DNA from 3 places in the Kitasatospora sp. NPDC127116 genome. Region 3 is predicted to be linked to each of the others. Evidence: riboswitches for the same ligand, from Rfam matches in the RefSeq annotation. Region 3 holds a riboswitch; each other region holds the start of a gene.
What was found. A riboswitch is a leader RNA that binds a small molecule or an ion and turns the genes downstream of it on or off. The one in region 3 is predicted to bind cobalamin.
Positions count from the first base shown of each region.

Region 1: another riboswitch for cobalamin. It lies ahead of ACFVHV_RS26695 (peptidase); the one in region 3 lies ahead of ACFVHV_RS27360 (cobalamin biosynthesis protein).
Region 2: another riboswitch for cobalamin. It lies ahead of ACFVHV_RS13065 (HoxN/HupN/NixA family nickel/cobalt transporter); the one in region 3 lies ahead of ACFVHV_RS27360 (cobalamin biosynthesis protein).

Region 1 is NZ_JBHXTL010000073.1:27,770-32,471, reverse strand. Features, by position in the region: gene ACFVHV_RS26700 (rhodanese-like domain-containing protein) at 7-1,395, shown strand; cobalamin riboswitch at 1,584-1,705, shown strand; gene ACFVHV_RS26695 (peptidase) at 1,802-2,878, shown strand; gene ACFVHV_RS26690 (flagellar hook-length control protein FliK) at 2,908-3,387, shown strand; gene ACFVHV_RS26685 (hypothetical protein) at 3,573-4,702, opposite strand, start outside.
Region 2 is NZ_JBHXTL010000025.1:18,741-23,442, reverse strand. Features, by position in the region: gene ACFVHV_RS13075 (hypothetical protein) at 1-1,393, opposite strand, end outside; gene ACFVHV_RS13070 (metalloregulator ArsR/SmtB family transcription factor) at 1,452-1,835, opposite strand; cobalamin riboswitch at 1,918-2,131, shown strand; gene ACFVHV_RS13065 (HoxN/HupN/NixA family nickel/cobalt transporter) at 2,162-3,277, shown strand; gene ACFVHV_RS13060 (aminopeptidase P family protein) at 3,659-4,702, shown strand, end outside.
Region 3 is NZ_JBHXTL010000076.1:23,535-28,236, forward strand. Features, by position in the region: gene ACFVHV_RS27355 (alpha/beta hydrolase) at 294-1,400, opposite strand; cobalamin riboswitch at 1,749-1,881, shown strand; gene ACFVHV_RS27360 (cobalamin biosynthesis protein) at 1,989-2,981, shown strand; gene ACFVHV_RS27365 (cobyric acid synthase) at 2,978-4,516, shown strand; gene ACFVHV_RS27370 (putative cobaltochelatase) at 4,689-4,702, shown strand, end outside.

The DNA of each region.
Region 1 (4,702 bases), on a different contig from region 3:
AACCCCATGATCTTCAGCCAGTACTACCTCGACTGCCTCTCCCAGGCCTCCTACCTGATCGCCGACGAACGCACCGGCCGGGCCGTGATCGTCGACCCCCGCCGGGACGTCGACGAGTACCTCGCCGACGCCATGGCGCGTGGCCTGACCGTCGTCGGCGTCATCAACACCCACTTCCACGCCGACTTCCTGGCCGGCCACCTCGAACTCGCCGCCCGCACCGGCGCCTGGATCGGCTACGGTCACCGCGCCGAGACCGAGTACCCCATCCGCAAGCTCACCGACGGTGAGCGGATCGAACTCGGCGACGTCACCGTCCAGGTCCTCGAAACCCCCGGCCACACACCCGAGTCGATCAGCATCCTGGTCTTCGAGCAGCCCGACGACACCGTCCCGTACGGTGTGCTCACCGGCGACGCGCTGTTCATCGGCGATGTCGGCCGCCCCGACCTGCTCGCCTCGGCCGGCGTCACCGCCGCCGAACTCGGCGCGATGCTCTACGACAGCGTCCACCGCAAGCTGCTCGCTCTGCCCGACGAGACCCTCGTCTTCCCCGCCCACGGTGCCGGCTCGGCCTGCGGCAAGAACCTCTCCGCCGACCGCCAGTCCACCATCGGGGCGCAGCGACTGACCAACTACGCCTGCCGGCCCATGGACCAGGACACCTTCGTCCGCATCGTCACCGCCGGCCAGTCCACCGCCCCCGCCTACTTCGGCCACGACGCCGCCCTCAACCGGAAGGACCGCCCGCTGCTCGATCCCGCGAACGCAGCCCGCCCGCTGTGCCCCGAGGGCTTCAAGGAGGCCCGTAACGCGGGCGCCGTCGTCCTCGACGCCCGCAGCCCCCAGGACTTCGGCGCGGGACACATCCGCGGCGCCATCAACGTCCCCGTCGACGGCCGCTTCGCCGAACAGGCCGGCACCGTCCTCACCCCCGACAGCAGCATCGCGATCATCGCCCCGCAGGACCGCGAGGGCGAGGTCGTCACCCGCCTCGCCCGCATCGGCTTCGACCGCATCGCCGGTTACCTGCGCAACCCCGGCAACGCCCTGCCCGCCCTCGCCGACGAGGTCGCCCCCGCCGGCCGCCTCACCGCCGACCAGCTCCGTACCGCCCTCACCGACGCGCAGCCCCCCACCGTCCTGGACGTGCGCACCTGCGGTGAGCGCGAAACCGGCTCCATCGAAGGATCCGTGCACATCCCCCTGACCGAACTCCCGGGCCGCCTCGACGAGATCCCCACCGACCGCCCCCTCGTCGTCCACTGCGCCAGCGGCCACCGCTCCTCCATCGCCGCCAGCCTGCTGCGCCACCACGGTCTCGCCGAGGTCTCCGACCTCCTCGGGGGCTACAGCGGCTGGCACGCCCTCACCCGCCCCGCTCAAGCGTCATGAGGCCTGGACCAAGGGCGAGCCTCACTGCGAACCGGACGGCCCCGTCGTCGGTGGTGATCAGGTCGTCGGCCTGGCCGGCCTCGTCGGCCTCGTCGGCCTCGGCTCGGTGATGACGAGGCCACTGTTCAACGGGGATTCGGGCCCGGGGTCTCTTGACCCGCTGTTCGGGGCATCGCCATGATGGGCCGTCATGTTGTGACTCCGCCGATGGGGGAAGTCCGGTTCGAATCCGGCGCTGACCCGCAACGGTAGGCCGCCGACCCCGCGTCGGCGGCGAGCCCGAGTACCCGTCGGCGGAGGTGTGTCACCCCTCCTCCCGTCGTGGTCTGCGGGCCGGAGCCCGCTGGCCCCTCGGCGCTCGCCGACGCCTTCCGGGCCCCTGCGCGCGGGCCCGGAAAGGCAGCCCATGCCCGCCGTTCGCCGCTCCCTCGGCCCGCTCGCGATACCCGCCCTCGCCCTCGCCACCCTGTTCCCGGCGGCGGCCACCGCCCATGCCGCTCCCGCCGCCGCGACCTCGTCGCCGACGGTCCGTCCCGACGCCGCCGCCGGCGGTTGGCTGGCCCGGCAGCTCGTCGACGGTGACCACTTCGAGTCCGTGTTCAACGGCACCGCCTACCCCGACCAGGGCCTGACCATCGACGCCGTGCTGGCCTTCGCGGCCTCGCACAGCTCCGACGAGGCCGCCGCGAAGGCCACCGCCTGGCTGGCGAAGCCCGAGGTCATCGGCGGCTACCTCGGCGACGGCACCACCGAGGCCTACGCGGGCGCGACGGCCAAGCTGCTGCTCGCCGTCGAGGTGCGCGGCGGGAACGCGGCGTCCTTCGGTGGCGTCGATCTGCCGGCCCGGCTGCGCTCGCTCCAGACCGCCGAGGGCCGCTTCTCGGACCGCTCGCAGTGGGGCGACTACAGCAACGCCTTCGGCCAGTCGCTGGCCCTGATCGCCCTGCACCGCACGCCCGGTGACGCCCCGGCGGCGGCCGTGGACTACCTCGCCAACAGCCAGTGCGCGGACGGCGGCTTCCCCGTCTCCTTCGGCCAGGCGACCTGCACCGGCGACCCGGACGCCACCGCGCTCGCCGTCCAGGCCCTCGCCGCCACCGGCCGCACCGCAAAGGCGAACGGGGGCCTCGGCTGGCTGGCCGCGCACCAGAACGCCGACGGCGGGTTCGCGGCCGCCGGGGCGACCACGTCCAACGCCAACACCACCGGCCTCGCCACCCAGGCGCTGCTGGCCGGCGGGCGCTTCGGCGCCGGCCTCAAGGGCTGGAGCCGGCTGGTGAAGTTCCAGCAGGGCTGCTCGGCCGACCCTGCCGTGCGCGGTGCGGTCGCCTACGACGCCTCCGGCTTCAACGCGGGCAACGGCGCCCGGGCCACCGCGCAGGCCGTCCTCGGCCTCGCCGGCACCCCGCTCGCCACGCTCTCCGCCGCCGGGGCCCGCCCGGACGCGCCCACCCTGGCCTGCCCGGCCCCGGCCGCGTACTGAACACGCCCGAAACCAGGAGGAGTTCACCGATGAGCGACACCCTCACTCCGGCGCGCCCGGTCCGCCGTACGCTCGGCTCGATCGCCGCGGCCGCCGCCCTCACCGCCGGTCTGCTCGGCGTCTCCGCCGTCCAGGCCCCGCAGGCTCGGGCCGCCGCTTGCGGCGGGACCACCGGCGTCACGGTCGTGGTCGACTTCACCGCTGTCGGCGGCGGCATCCAGACCGGCTGTGCGCTCGGCGACCCGGCCAGCGGCCTGGCCGCGCTGACCGGCGCCGGATTCAGCTACGCCTTCCACCCGCGCTTCCCGGGTTTCGTCTGCACCGTCAACAGCCTGCCGACAACCTGCACCAACCCCACCGGCAGCGCCTACTGGTCGTACTGGCACGCCCAGCACGGCGGCCCCTGGTCGTACAGCGGCCTCGGCGCGGGCAGCTACAACCCGGCCCCCGGCGACGTCGAGGGCTGGTCCTTCGGTGCCGGCGCCCAACCCGGCATCACCGCTCCCTGACCCGCCTGCCCGTACACGTCGACGCCCCGGCCTCCCCGACGAGGGAGGCCGGGGCACAGGGGTCGGGCGTGAGGTGCCCGCCGGCGCCGGACGAGGTGGTCGTGCAGCAGTACGCTGCCGACCGCCGCAGCCGAGCACGCACGGCCGCCGCGGGACTGCCGCCGCGGCTTCGCCCTGTCGGTGGATCAGCTGCCGTAGCTCAGCGAGACGGTGTCGCCGAGGTGGACGGTGGCGGCCCGGGTGGCGGCGGTGGCGGTGGCGCCGTCCAGGCCGACCTTCCAGGTGGAGGAGCCGCTGTTCGCGGTGCCGTTGAGCGCGGTGACGGTGCCGCCGCCGGTGGACGGGGTGACGGAGGTGACGCAGCCGCTCGGAGTGGCGGTGGCCGCCGCGTCGAGGACGTCGCCGAGGGTCGTGGTGGTGCCGGTGGGGGTGAGGGTGACGGCGCAGACCTTGAGGTTGCTGGTGCCGTCGTCGACGACCAGTGCGAGCCGGGCGGCCGTACCCGCGGTGAAGCCGGTGGTGGCGGCCCAGGCGGGTTCGCCCGCGGTGGTCGGCGCCGGCGGGGTGGCGGTGAACCCGGCGCCGGCGACGGCGCGCAGGCCGTCGACGGAGGCGTACGGGGACGGGGAGGTGTCGGTGGGCAGGTACTTGAAGCCGCCACCGGGCTTGAACTGCTGGGCGACGAGGAAGTCGACCGGGGTCTTGCCGGTGCCGCTGGTGAAGTCGGTGCCCTGGGGGTTGATGCCGCAGGCGTTGAGGCCGGACACGGCCCAGCCGTTGGAGTCGGTGTTGACGCCGAACATGGCGTTGAAGGCGCCGGAGGAGGCGAGCTTGCCCTTGAGGAAGTTCTTCGCGGCCACGATCGCGGCGTCGGTGCCCGGGACGCCGCCGACACACAGGGAGGCCATGGCGGCACCGGTCATGTCGATGTCGCTGCCCTGGGCGAGCGCGGTCGGGTCGCCGGCGGCCTTGCTGTAGTTCCAGCCGCCGTCGTTGTGCTGGTTGGCGCGCACGGTCGCGACCGAGGCGTTCAGCAGGGACTGCGGGACGCGTTGTCCGCCGCTCCGGGTCTTGGCGCCGCCGAGGGCGAGCAGGCCGAAGACGGTCCCGTTGAAGTTCGCGGACGGGCCGTAGTAGCCGGGTTCGGCGGTCTGCCAGTAGGCGGCGAGGTCGGCCACGAGGTTGCGGCCCGGGCCGATCCGCGCGGGGTCGATGCCGGCCGCGTAGGAGTTGAGGATGCCACGCTCGTAGTCGGTGACGACCGGCGAGGTGCTCGGCCAACTGCTCGCGGCGAGCTGGTTGCGGTAGACCAGGC
Region 2 (4,702 bases), on a different contig from region 3:
AGCGGGCGGCGGGGCGTTCGGCGTGCACCTCGGTGCGGGCCAGGACCTCGGCGGTGTAGCGCAGGGCGTCGCCCGGGTGCTCGTCGGTGAGGGCGTGGAAGCCGCGCGGGGCGTGGTCGTGCGGGTCGAAGGGGTAGCGCCGCAGGCTGACCTCGGTGCCCTCGCTCCGGCCCTCGACGTCGTAGGCGGTGGGCCGGTCGACGGTGCCGGGGCACGGGGCCGGCCTGGGGTAGGGCGGCAGGGCCGGTTCGTCCCCGGGCTCGTCCAGCCCGGCCAGGAAGGAGTGCAGCAGCGGGCGCAGCAGCCGGGCGGATTCGCCGCGGTGGGCGAGCGAGCGGTCGGTGATCGCGCTCAGGTCGGCCGGGTCCCGGGCGAGGGCCTGTTCGACCTGGGCGGCGAGGTCCCCGTCCGGGTCGAGGACGGGCGCTGCCTGGCCGAAGGCGTAGCCGGGGGAGCGGGGGTCGAGTTCGGCGGCGCCGGTGGCGACGAGCAGGGTGCGGTGGTTCAGGGCGGCGCCGTAGACGGTGACCGAGCCGTGGTCGCCGATCACGCAGTCGGCGGCGACGAGCGCGGCCTGCCAGCCCTGGTGGGGCGGGATCAGGCGCAGGCCCATCCGGCGGGCGTCGTCGAGCAGCGCCTCGGGGTCGTGGCGGCTCCACACGTTGGGGTGCAGGACGACGGCGACCGTGTACTCGTCGGCGGGGAGCCGGCGGACCAGCCGCCGGGGGAGGTCCGGGCGGCGGCCGAACAAGGAGTGCTCGCTCCAGGTGGAGCTGACGACGACGAGCCGTCGGCCGCCGGTGGCGCCGAGTGCGGCGCGGTAGCCGTCGCGGGAGCGCCGGCTGCCGAGCATCCGGTCGAAGCAGGGGTCGCCGACCACCCGGGCGACGTCCAGCGCCTCGGGGCAGGAGACCCGCAGCCGGTCCAGCTGCTCGGGGTGGGAGAGGCCGAGGACGTCCACGAACACCCGTCCGCGGTGGGTGAGTTCGTTGCGGGACAGACCGGCGGCGGTGACCGTGTCGCCGGTGGACTCGGTGACCAGCCGGTTGTAGCCGACGCCGTGCGGGAGGACGACGAGGCGGGCGTCCAGCCGGTGCATGGAGGAGTGGACGGCGCAGGCGACGGCCAGGTCGAAGCGGCGGCTGACGGCGTCCTCCCAGTCCAGCACGGTGAAGCCGGGCAGGCCGTGCAGGTACTCGTCCAGGGCGCGGTCGGCGAAGGCGGAGCCGGGGTTGACGGTGAAGTACCGGTCGATGCCGTCCGGGTTCAGCAGGGTCAGGACGTCCAGGACCCGGGTGGCCGAGGTGAGGGTGCGGGCGACCGCCAGCACGCGGGCCCTGACCGGTCGGGTGTTCCACCGGTCGGCGGGCCAGGCGTGGGGGCGGGACGGCACGTCATGATCGTACTCATCCGCTCCGGCCGCGGCGCGGTTCCGGGGCCGGGCCAGTGGGTCAGCCCGTGGCCGCGGTGGGCTCGTGGTGTTCACCGGCGGCGCACTCGTCGAGGAGGGGGCGCATGGCCTCGTCCACGAGCTGGTAGCGCACCACGCGTCCGTCCCGGTCGCCGGTGACCACGCCGGCCGTGCGGAGCAGCCGCAGGGCCTGGGAGACGGCGGGGTCGCGCATGCCGGTGGCGACCGCGAGGTCGGTGACGGCGAGCGGCCCGGCCCGGTGGAGGGCGAGCAGCAGGGCGAGCCGGCCGGGGTCGGCGAGCAGGGAGAACCGCTCGGCCCAGGACCGGACGTGGGCCGGGTCGCCGATCGCGGCGATGGCCTCGCAGACCCGGTGCCCGTCGATGGTGCGGTGGCCCGCGCGGTCGGCCGGTACGAGATGCATGCGGACATTCTCGCAGGCGGCGGTCTGTGATCCTGGACACCTGCGCAGGTGCGCAACCTTGCACGGGTCGGGGCGTGACCCCTACGGTGTTCCCCGCCGTGGTGCTCGGGAAGACCGGTGACGGACCCTCAGGGGTCCCAGCCCGGAGCGGCCCTCGCCACTGTGATCGGGTCGTTCCTCCGTCCGCGGAGGAACGTCGTCCGTACCCATGGAGCCACTGGGCGCCTCGTGCGCTTGGGAAGGCGGGTGCGGGTGTCCCGTCAGCCAGGAGACCGGCCACGGCATCTCACGAGGTTTTCCACGAGGTGCTGGAGCGTGATCCGCAGATGACCCTGCCCGAAACCGTTGCCGCCGGGGCCGAACCGGCCCCCTCCGCGCTGCCCAGCTTCCAGTGGCGGCGCGAGGACACCGTCCGTACCGCCGGGCTGATGGCGGTGATCGTGGCCATGCACGTGGTGGCCTTCGGCACGCTGATCTTCCTGGTCGCACCCGAGAAGTACGCGGTCGGTACCCAGGTCTTCGGGGTGGGCCTGGGTATCACCGCGTACACCCTCGGGATGCGGCACGCCTTCGACGCCGACCACATCGCGGTGATCGACAACACCACCAGAAAGCTGATGGCGGACGGCAAGCGGCCGGTCTCGGTGGGCTTCTGGTTCGCCCTCGGGCACTCCTCGATGGTGGTGCTGATGGCCGCCCTGGTGGCGGGCGGCGCGCAGCTGGCGAACACCCTGATGGACGACGAGTCGGCCACCCACAAGTGGCTCGGCGTGATCGGGACGACCACCTCCGGCGTGTTCCTCTACCTGATCGGCGCGCTCAACCTGGCGGCGCTGCTCGGCATCCTCAGGGTGTTCCGATCGATGCGGGCCGGGAAGTTCGACGAGAAGGAGCTGGAGGCCCACCTCGACTCGCGCGGCTTCATGGCCCGGGTGCTGAACCGGGCGACCCGTTCGATCACCCGGCCCGGGCAGATGTTCCCGGTGGGCATGGTGCTGGGGCTGGGCTTCGACACCGCGACCGAGGTCACCCTGATGGTGATGGCCGGCTCGGGCGCCGCCTCCGGGCTGCCCTGGTACGCGATCGTCTGCCTGCCGCTGCTGTTCGCGGCCGGGATGAGCCTGTTCGACACCCTGGACGGGACGTTCATGAACTTCGCGTACCAGTGGGCCTTCGCCAACCCGGTGCGGAAGGTGTACTACAACCTGACCATCACCGGTCTGTCGATCGCGGTGGCCTTCGTCATCGGCACCATCGAGCTGGTCGGGGTGCTGCACGAGAAGCTCGATCTGACCGACCCGGTCACCGGCTTCATCGCCGACATCTCACTGGACAACGTCGGCTACGCCATCGCCGGGCTGTTCGTGGTCGTCTGGGCGATCGCGATCGGGTACTGGAAGCTCGCCGGGGTCGAGAAGCGCTGGACGCCCGAGGGCTCCTGAGCCACCCGGCCGCGAGCGGCGGCCTGCCCGCGCACGCCGGAACGGCGCCTCCCCGCGGTGGGGAGGCGCCGTGCGCGTTCCGGGGGGCCTGGTGCGCCCCGGGCCGGCGCTCCTCACGGAAGTCGACGTGCCGGCCGGCGACCGGGTCGCACTCGCACACGACCGGAAGTGACATATCCGTGACGGAGCGTAGCGACCGGTAGGGGTCCGAGGGGCCGCCGGGGGTGCGGGGCCCCCTCGGCGGCACGCTGCGTGGGGGGCGGGGTGAGGGCCCGAGGGGGACGGTGCCGCGGTCGCGCAGGGGGGCGCGCAAGGGGTATTGGGGGTTCTGCCGGGGGTGCTCGGCGGGCGCTTCGGGCCGGGGGTTCGTAGGCTCGACGCATGGCGGATGCGTACGCGGGGCGGCGGGAGCGGGTGAGGGAGCACTGCAGTGCGGCCGGGGCCGATGCGGCGCTGATCACCCGCGCGGCGAACGTGCGGTACCTGACGGGCTGCGCGCCCTGCGGGGCGAGCCTGCTGCTGACCAGGGAGCGGGCGCTGCTCGCGCTGCCGGACGATCTGCCGCCGGACGACTCCGGGGAGCACCTGATCGCCCCGGACGTCACCCGGCTGCCGGTGGCGGCCGGGTCGGACTCCGCGCTGGCCGTCGCGGCCGTCGCCGCGCGGTCCGGGGTGTCGGGACTGGCGGTGGAGGAGCACGACCTGACCGTCACCCGGCACCGGGCGGTGGGGGGCCTGACCGAGGGGGCCCGGCTGGTGGACCTCGCCCAGACGGTCGAGCGGCTGCGGGTGGTCAAGGACGAGCACGAGATCGCCGACCTGCGGATCGCCGCCGAGATCGCCGACCAGGCGCTGGGCGAGCTGCTGGAGTCGATCCTGGTCGGCCGCACCGAGCGGCACCTGGCGATGGAGCTGGAGCGCCGGATGATCGACCACGGCGCCGACCGGGCCGCCTTCCCGGTCTCGGTCGGCACCGGCAGCCACTCCGGCCAGGCCGCCCACCAGCCCACCGACCGCCGGGTGGAGGAGGGCGACTTCCTGACCGTGGTGATGGGCGCCCAGTACCGCGGCTACGGCGTCTCCACCGCCCGCACCTTCGTGATCGGCGCGGCCCCCGCGCCCTGGCAGGTGGAGCTGCACCGGCTGGTCTTCCGGGCCCAGCGGGCCGGGCGGGAGGCGCTCGGGCCGGGCGTGGAGCAGTGCGTGCCCGACCGGGCCGCCCGGCAGGTCCTGGAGGCGGCCGGCCACACCGAGGCCTCCCCGCACCCGGTGGGCCACGGCGTCGGGCTGGAGATCCGGGAGGCGCCGCGCCTCGGTCCGTCGGACATGGGTAAACTGGACAGCCGCGTGCCGGTCACCGTCGGTCCGGGGGTCCACCTCCCGGGCAGGGGCGGCGTCCGGATCGAGGACACGCTCGTCGTGCGC
Region 3 (4,702 bases):
AACGTTCATTCGTGGGCAGGGGGGAAGCGCGCCGGAAAAGCCGGCGCGGCCCAGCCGGAAACGCCCGCGCGCGGAGGGGGGCGAGGGCGCGGCCCGTGGGTCTTGCGGGCCTCGCGGACCCTGTCGGACGGATCGGACGGATCGGGTCGACGGGTCGACGGGTCGACGGGTCGAACCAACGGGCCGGCTCGGACCTCGGCGGTGGGGCCGCGTTCCGATCCGCAGGGGCGGAAGCGGAGCACCGACCGCGGCACGTCCGGGAGACGTTCCGGCGAGGACCCGCCGGCGGCGCCCTACAGCAGCGGCGTGAGCCAGCGGCGGAGCAGTTCGGTGTACCGGTCGGGAGCGGTGTTCCAGAGGGCGGCGTGGTCGGCACCGGGGAAGGCCTGGAGGCTGACCACGTCGCGACGGGCGGCGGCCAGCTTCTCGGCGCTGCCGAAGGGCGCGATCCGGTCCTCGGGGCTGTGCAGGAGAAGGGTGGGCACCCGCAGGTCGGTGCCGTCGGCGATGCGGGCGAAGTCGGCGAGGTCGACGCCGGTGCGGCCCTCCGCGGCCAGGGCCCCGAGCTCGGCGGCGACGCCCTGGAACCCGGCCCGGGCGGCGTCCCGGCGGGCGGAGACCGGGAGGTCGAGCACCGGCGAGTCGAGGATGAGGCCGCTGACGGCGTGCGGCCACGCGGTGCGGGCCGCGGTCTGGAGGGCCGTGGTCGCGCCGACCGACCAGCCGTAGAGGATCACCTTGCCCGCGCCGCTGTCGAGCGCCAGCCGTACCGCCGCCTCGATGTCGCGCCACTCGGTCTCGCCGAAGTGGCTGAGCCCGTCCGGGGAGGCGGGGGCGCCCTGGTCGCCGCGGTAGGTGACGGCGAGGGCGGGCAGGCCGAGCCGGTCGAGGACGGGGAGCACCGGGAGGGTCTGCTGGCGGTCGGCCTCGGGGCCGTGCACCAGGATCACCCAGGTGCCGCGCTTGCCGTCGAGCCGCCAGGCGGGAAGGGCGCCGAGCTCGCCGTCGGCGGTGGTGTCGGTGAAGGGGAGACCGAGTGCCTCGGTGGGGTCGCCGAGGTGGACCCGGGGGGTGAAGCGGACCTCGGTGCCGGGGGTGAGCGTGCCCCGGTCGGCGCGGAGCAGCCGGCGGGTGACGCCCCGCTCGTCGCTGTGCAGGACCTCCTCGACGACCGCGTGCCCGCCGTCCGCCCACTCGACCGCCCAGCGGCCGGGGCGCAGGCTCTCGGGGCCGCGGGTGAAGGTGACGCGGCCGGGGGCGAGGCCGCGGACCAGGACCGGCCCGGACTTCGGGACGGCGGCCACCGGACGGACCGTCCGCTCGGAGGCCCGACGGCCGATCACCAGCACGGCGGCCCCGACCGCGGCGGCCGCCACGACGGCGGCGGTTCCCCAACGCATTTCGCTCCCCGCTCTGTTGCTCACGGACCGGACGGTGTTCGGGCACCAGTTCACCGGCGCTCCGTCCGCCCGGCCACCGGGCTGGGCCGTCCGGGTCACCCGGGCGGCGGCCCGGCGGCGCCGAGGAGGTGCCGGGAGCGGGCGGCAGGGGTGTCGGTGGTGAGGGCGGGGCGGCGGAGCCGGCGGTGCCCCGGTGGGAGGGGACGTGGTGTTCCCGGTGGAGGGCGGCCCCGCGCCGGCGATCCCCCGGCGCGTCGGCGGCGTCCGCGTGTGACCAACCCCTCCGTGACCTCGGTTGACTCCCGGTTCGGGCCCGTGATGGGATCCTGGGGCCAAACGGAGGCATGGAGAGGAAGCCGGTGGAATTCCGGCGCGGTCCCGCCACTGTCACCGGGGAGCACGCTCGGAACATCGCCACGGCGGCCGTCGACGGCCGCTGGAAGGCTCCGGGGGTGCGTTCGACCCGGAAGCCAGGAGACTCTCGCCCCCGTCACGTCGATCCAGGGCGCGGACCCTGAGTGAGGACACGCACGCGATGCAGGCTGCCCCGCCCCACCGGACTCCGAGCTGCCTTCCGCCGTGCCCCCGATGACCCCGCTCGGGCCCTCCTCCTCGCCGCGCCCGCTGGCCCGCGCCGCCGCGTTCGCGCTCGGCGCCGTCGCGGGCCATGTCGCCGACGCCCGCTTCGCCGACCCCCGCCGGGGCCATCCGGTGGCCGTCTTCGGCAGCGCCGCGACCCGGCTGGAGCGTCGGCTGTGGCGCGACGACCGCGGCGCGGGGGCCGGGTACACGGCGCTGTGCGTGGGCGCGGTCGCGGCGGGCGCGCTCGCCCTGGACCGTACGGTGGGCCGGCGTCCGCTGGGCCGGGCGGTGCTGGCGGCGGCCGCGACCTGGACGGTGCTCGGCGGCACCTCGCTGACCCGGGAGGCGCGCACCATCGGCCGCTCGCTGGCCGCGGGCGACCTCGCGGCCGCCCGGGAGCGGCTGCCGCACCTGTGCGGGCGGGACCCGAGCGCGCTGGACGGGCAGCAGATCGCCCGGGCGGTGGTCGAGTCGGTGGCCGAGAACACCGCCGACGCCGTGGTGAACGCGCTGACCTGGGGCGCCCTGGCCGGCACGCCCGGCCTGCTGGCCTTCCGCGCCGTGAACACCCTGGACGCGATGGTGGGTCACCGCTCACCGCGCCACGCCCGGTTCGGCTGGGCCTCGGCCCGGCTGGACGACCTGGCGGGCTGGCCGGGCGCCCGGCTGACGGCGCTGCTGACGGTGGCCGCCGCGCCCGAGCCCCGTACGGCCTGGCGGGTCTGGCGGCGCGACGGCTCCGCGCACCCGAGCCCGAACGCGGGCCAGGCCGAGGCGGCGTTCGCCGGCGCGGTGGGCGTACGGCTGGGCGGGGCGCTGCGGTACGGCGAGCGGGTGGAGCACCGGCCCGTGCTGGGTGCGGAGCTGCGGCCGGTGACGGTGGACGACATCGAGCGCGCCTGTGCGCTCTCCCGGCGGGTGGGCGCACTGGCGCTGGGTACGACGGTCGCGGGGCACGTCCTGCTGCGGATGCTGCTGAGGAAGAGGGGACGGGCATGAGCAAGGCGCTGCTGGTCGCGGGGACGACCTCGGACGCGGGCAAGAGCGTGGTGACGGCCGGGATCTGCCGTTGGCTCGTCCGCCAGGGCGTGCGGGTCGCGCCGTTCAAGGCGCAGAACATGTCGCTCAATTCCTTCGTCACCGCCGACGGCGCCGAGATCGGCCGCGCCCAGGCGATGCAGGCGCAGGCCGCCCGGGTGGAGCCGGAGGCGGCGATGAACCCGGTGCTGCTCAAGCCGGGCGCGGACGGCCGCAGCCAGGTGGTGCTGCTCGGCAGGCCGGTGGCGGAGGTGGGCGCGCTGGACTACCGCGAGCGCAAGCCCGTCCTGCTGGAGCGTGCCCTGGAGTGCCTGGCGGACCTGCGCGGCCGCTACGACGTGGTGGTCTGCGAGGGCGCGGGCTCGCCCGCCGAGATCAACCTGCGCGACCGCGACATCGCCAACATGGGCCTGGCGACGGCCGCCGCCCTGCCGGTGGTGGTGGTCGGGGACATCGACCGCGGCGGGGTCTTCGCGGCGATGTACGGGACGCTGGCGCTGCTGTCGGCGGAGGACCAGCGGCACGTGGCCGGCTGGTTCGTCAACAAGTTCCGCGGTGACGCGCGGCTGCTCGCGCCCGGGCTGGAGATGCTGCACGGGCTGACCGGCCGTCCGGTGCTGGGCACGCTGCCGATGCTGCCCGGGCTCTGGCTGGACGCCGAGGACTCGCTGGACCTGTCGACGGTGGTGGACCGGGCGGACGGGCCCGGGCCGTACGGCGCGGACGTGCTGCGGGTGGCCGTGGTGCGCTTCCCGCGGCTGTCCAACTTCACCGACATGGACGCGCTCGCGCAGGAGCCGGGCGTGCTGGTGCGCTGGGCGACCCGCCCGGAGGAGCTGGCCGACGCCGACCTGGTGGTGCTGCCCGGGACCCGGGCCACCGTCGCCGACCTCGCCTGGCTGCGCGAGCGCGGCCTGGAGCCGGCGCTGCGGGCGCGGGCGGCGGCCGGGCTGCCGGTCCTCGGGGTCTGCGGCGGCTACCAGATGCTGGCGCGCTCGATCGTGGACGAGGTCGAGTCGAAGGCGGGGGCCGTCGAGGGCCTCGGCCTGCTGCCGACGCAGGTGCGGTTCGGCGCCGAGAAGGTGCTGGCGCGGCCGGTCGGCGAGGCGTTCGGGCAGCGGGTGGAGGGCTACGAGATCCACCACGGGGTGGTCACCGTCGAGGGCGGGGACACGTTCGTCTCCGACGGCCGGGGGCGGAGTCTGGACGGCTGCCGGGTGGGCCCGGTCTGGGGCACGACCTGGCACGGCGCGCTGGAGAACGACGGGTTCCGCCGCGAACTCCTGCGCGAGGTCGCCGCGTTGTCGGGCCGGGCGTTCGTCCCGGCCCCGGACACCTCCTTCGCCGCGGCGCGCGAGGCCCGGCTGGACCGGCTGGGCGACCTGATCGAGGAGCACGCCGACACCGACGCGCTGTGGAAGCTGATCGAGGGCGGGGTGCCGGCGGCCGGATCGCTGCCGTTCGTCCCGCCCGGGGCCCCTGGGAGTGACGCATGAGCCGGGTACGGCGGCAGTGCCGGCTACGGCAGCAGAGCCGGGCAGGATCACGGGACCAGGCAGGATCACGAAGCCGGGCAGGATCACGAAGCCGGGCAGGATCACGGAACCGGGCAGGATCACAGGACCGGACGGTGCCGCGGAACCGGGCACGACAGGAGTGGGGTACGGCATGAGTGACGTCCG